2 regions of the Inediibacterium massiliense genome follow, and region 2 is predicted to be linked to the other one. Evidence: a T-box and tRNA genes for the amino acid it is inferred to sense, from the RefSeq annotation. Region 2 holds a T-box; the other holds one or more tRNA genes.
What was found. The T-box of region 2 lies ahead of proS (proline--tRNA ligase). A T-box ahead of a tRNA ligase gene usually reads a tRNA of that ligase, here a tRNA-Pro.

Region 1 (2,413 bases), on a different contig from region 2:
GTTTTAAATTCAATTCAACCCTATGCAGAAGAAACTTTAGTATTAAAAGAAGAATTAGAAAAAAAATATAATGTACCAGTAGTGGTTACAGATTGTGCAAAAATGGAGATAGAAGATATTAATCAAATATTAGAGAATGTATTATTTGAGTTTCCAATTAAAGAAATTAATATTCATCTTCCTGGATGGGTAGAAGGATTAGATATGACCCATTGGTTAAAGGATAAAATCATTTATGCAGTAAAAGAATGGAGTCAAGAAGTTAAAAAAATTAATCATATTAGAAGTTATGTAGAAAAATTTATAGATATGGAAGTTGTATCTGAAGTAAGTTTAAGTGATATTTCATTAGGAGAAGGAATTGCCCATATTCAAATGAAAATGAAAGATGGACTTTTTTATAATATATTGCAAGAAATTACAGGATATAAAATAGAAGGAGATCATCAAATACTAGGACTCATTAAAGAATTTTCTAGAGCGAAAAAGGAATATGATAGAGTAGAAGAAGCATTAAATAATGTAAAAGAAACAGGGTATGGACTAGTAGCTCCTACTCTTGAAGAATTAGAGCTTCAAGAACCTGAAATCTTCAAACATGGAAATAGATTTGGTGTAAAATTAAGAGCCAATGCTCCATCCCTACATTTAATTAGAACAGATATAAAGACAGAAGTATCTCCTATTGTAGGAACAGAAAAAGAAAGTGAAGAATTATTAAAATATCTTTTAGATGAATTTCAATCAGATCCTAAAAAAATATGGCAGACGAATATGTTTGGAAAGTCTCTTCATGATATGGTGAAAGAGCAAATGCAAAATAAATTGTTTACTATGCCAGAGGATACAAGAGTGAAAATGCAAAGAACATTGCAAAAAATTGTTAATGATGGTAGTGGTGGATTGATTTGTATCATTTTATAAAATAAATATTCAATAAAAGAGTTAGCAAAAATCTAACTCTTTTATTGAATTCATATTAGAAATGACTTGAAATTTATGGATATATATTTTATAATAATATTTAAATGAAAAATCAGTTGCTTATGAGCTATCTGGGTGTGGCGCAGTTTGGTAGCGCGCTAGAATGGGGTTCTAGAGGCCGGGAGTTCAAGTCTCCCCACTCAGACCAAATAGGAAAGTAGGTATGAAAGTATTTACTTTTTTGACAGCCGATTTATTACACTATTGTTAAAATAGTAGAATAGATCGGCTTTGTTGATGTTGACTAAAAAATAGTATACAAGTAAAATAGATACAGTAAAATGAATATATTGAAATTTAAGGAGAAGGATTATGTGGATGTATCTAATGAATATCCTATGGGCTATTTTTATTATATTTTTTTTAGGTTATATTTTTACTATATTAAAAGAAAAATATTATTTATGGAATCATTTTATTTTTATAGATAGCAAAGCCATCTCACAAGAGCATATTGATGAAGTAGAAACAAGATATTTTAAGATTGGGAAAATAAGAATTATGGCAGGAGATGAAATGAAAATTTATTTTCATAATAAAAATGTAACCAAAGGAATTATAGTGGGAGCAAAATTAAAGGATAATCGTTTGCTTATTGTGAATCCTAAAGATGAAGTTGAATTTGTAAATGTAGATGAAATTAAAGATATAAAAATTATTAGTCGGTATGGAAAATTTTTTAATTTCTTTGAGTAACAAGTACGTGAAAGTAATAATTTTCCAATGTAAAGTAGGACTATAAAACTAATTTTAATAAATATAAATAATATGCAGGAAAATCAACAAAAGTGAAGAATTATTTAAATAAAAGAAAGCGTGCAGGTGAAGGAAGTGAAAAAAAAGACTCAGAAGAAAAGAAAAAAGAATAAGTTAAGAACTTTTTTTCTTGGCATTATTATTTTATATTTAATGATTAAATTTTTGCCTATGATGTGGTCTATGACAAAAGAAACAAGTATTGCTGAATATGGAACTATTCAAATTATAGATCAACTCTCCTGCTATATCATTAGAGATGAAAGGCTTGTAAAGAGTTCTGTAGAGGGAGATATAAAATATTTTGCACAAGAAGGAGAAAAAGTTGAGAAAGGTTATAGAATTGCAGAAATTTATAAAGATACAGTAGATTATACTACAAGGAGAAAGTTAGAAGTTGTCAATCAAAGAATTGATAATATTAAAAATGATGAAAATGATTTATTTCAAAGCGATGTAACAAAAATTAATCAAGATATTCAAGAAATTATTAAATCTATTCAAGAATGTAAGGAAAAAAATGATTTGCTTAAAATTGAACAATTAAAAAAAGAATTAGATACAAAAGTAGAGAAGATGAAAATTATTTCAGGAGATAAAAGCTTTGCAGGAAAAAATTTAGAGACATTGACAGCAGAACAAGAACAATTAGAAGAAAAAATAAATGCTTCTG
Region 2 (2,413 bases):
TTCTATACGAATTGGAACCCCTTTCATTTCCCACTCATTAAATTTCCATCCAGGTGAGTAGTTTTCATTATCATCAATTTCAATTCTTATTTCGTCTCCTAACCCTTTCTTAAGCTCATATGCTTTATCTAATACGCCTTCTTTATGTTGTGCAATAGGGACGATAACAACTTGAATAGGAGCTACTCTTGGAGGTAATACAAGACCTCTATTGTCTCCATGTACCATGATGATTCCACCTATTAATCTTGTAGATACTCCCCATGATGTATGATAAGGATGTTCCATCTCACCATTTCTTCCAAGATAAGTAATATCAAAAGCTTTTGTAAAATGTTGTCCTAAATTATGAGAAGTTCCTGCTTGTAATGCTTTCCCATCATGCATCAAAGCTTCCATTGTATAAGTTGCATAAGCTCCTGCAAATTTTTCTTTTTCACTTTTTCTTCCTGTTACAACAGGCATAGCAAGTAAATCTTCCGCCGTTTCTCTATAAATATTAAGCATTTGCAAAGTTTCTTGTTGAGCTTCCTCATAAGTTTCATGAAGGGTATGTCCTTCTTGCCATAAAAACTCTGAGGTTCTTAAAAATGGTCTTGTTGCTTTTTCCCATCTGACTACACTACACCATTGATTGTAAAGATATGGAAGTTCTCTATAAGAATTAAGCCATTTTGAGTACATAGAACAAATAATAGTCTCTGAAGTAGGTCTTACACAAAGTCTTTCTGCTAATTCCTCTTTTCCTCCATGAGTAACCCACGCAACCTCTGGTGCAAATCCTTCTACATGCTCCTCTTCTTTTTTTAAAAGACTTTCAGGAATAAGTAATGGAAAATACATATTTTTATGTCCAGTATCTTTAAATCTTTTGTCCATATATTTTTGAATGTTTTCCCATATTGCATATCCATAAGGTTTAATAACCATAAATCCTTTTACAGGTGAATAATCTACTAAATCTGTTTTTAAAATTACATCTGTATACCACTGTGGAAAATCTACTTCCATAGGTGTAATATCTTGTACAAATTGTTTATCTTTTTTTCCCATAATCAATCTCCTTTTCCAAAAATTTAAAAAACCCTTCATCTGCTTATAGAGACGAAAGGTTTTATTTCGCGGTACCACTCTAATTCATTTCATAAAGAATGCCCTCATACTAGAAATAACGGACTAGCACCGTAAAGACTTACTTTTTTCAGCCTTAAGCTCCAGGATGGGTTCGAAAAGATATCACATACAAAGTCTTTCAGCCTTAGAACCTTGCTCTCTAAAAGGATCTTCCAATCTACTATTTCCTATCACAGCCTATATCCATTTTAACTTATATACATATTACCCAATAACAATTTGTTTGTCAATATAAATCATTCAACGCTTGCAACTGCATAAGATGCAATTCCTTCACCTTGTCCCACAAATCCTAAACCTTCTGTTGTAGTAGCTTTTACATTTACCTGGTTTATATGGAGCTTTAATGTATTTGCAATATTTTTTCTCATATCTTCTATGTAAGGAGCCATCTTTGGCTTTTGAGCTACAATGGTAGCATCTATATTGATAATTTTATACCCTTTATTTCTTAAAATATTATTTACTTCCTCTAAAAGTTTTATACTATCTGCATCTTTAAATTCTTCATCTGTGTCTGGGAAATGTCTTCCTATATCTCCGAGAGCTGCTGCTCCTAATAAAGAATCCATAATAGCATGAAGTAATACATCTGCATCAGAATGCCCTAGGAGTCCCTTTTCATATGGAATATCCACACCTCCTATAATAAGCTTTCTATTTTCTACAAGCTTATGTACATCATACCCCATTCCTACTCTCACTTTTATTCCTCCTTTTTAAAATAGCTTCTCCTATGTATAAATCCTCTGGAGTAGTAATTTTTATATTTTCATAGTTTCCCATTAACATTTTTACTTTCTGTCCCATTCTTTCTATCAACACTGTATCATCTGTCCCTATATATTGATCTTTTATGGCCTTTTTATGTGCCTTTATTAAAAGATCATAACAAAAAACTTGTGGTGTTTGAATAGCCCATAAAAACTTTCTATTAGGAGTACTTACAATATTTTTATCTTCATCTACCACTTTGATTGTGTCTTTTACAGGTACTCCTACTCCTACAGCTTTGTATTTTATAGCTTCATCAATACTCTCTATGATATTTTCTTCTTTAATAAAAGGTCTTGCTCCATCATGAATCATTACAATACTACATTTTGCATCTACTTCTTGTAAACCATTATAAATAGAATTTTGTCTTTCTTTTCCTCCTGATATCACTTTTTTTACTTTTTTAAAATCGTAAAAAGAAATAATATTTTTATCGCAATAATTTATTTCATCTGGATGTGTAACCACAATTATTTCATCTATAAAACTTGATTGTTCAAAA

Region 1: it encodes a tRNA-Pro, which carries the amino acid that the T-box ahead of proS (proline--tRNA ligase) is inferred to sense. The anticodon was not compared.

The regions. Positions count from the first base shown of each region.
Region 1 is NZ_LN876587.1:795,722-798,134, forward strand. Features, by position in the region: gene spoIVA (stage IV sporulation protein A) at 1-924, shown strand, start outside; tRNA gene BN2409_RS12315 (tRNA-Pro) at 1,056-1,132, shown strand; gene BN2409_RS12320 (hypothetical protein) at 1,297-1,680, shown strand; gene BN2409_RS12325 (biotin/lipoyl attachment domain-containing protein) at 1,816-2,413, shown strand, end outside.
Region 2 is NZ_LN876586.1:304,652-307,064, reverse strand. Features, by position in the region: gene proS (proline--tRNA ligase) at 1-1,053, opposite strand, end outside; T-box leader at 1,098-1,317, opposite strand; gene ispF (2-C-methyl-D-erythritol 2,4-cyclodiphosphate synthase) at 1,371-1,838, opposite strand; gene ispD (2-C-methyl-D-erythritol 4-phosphate cytidylyltransferase) at 1,816-2,413, opposite strand, start outside.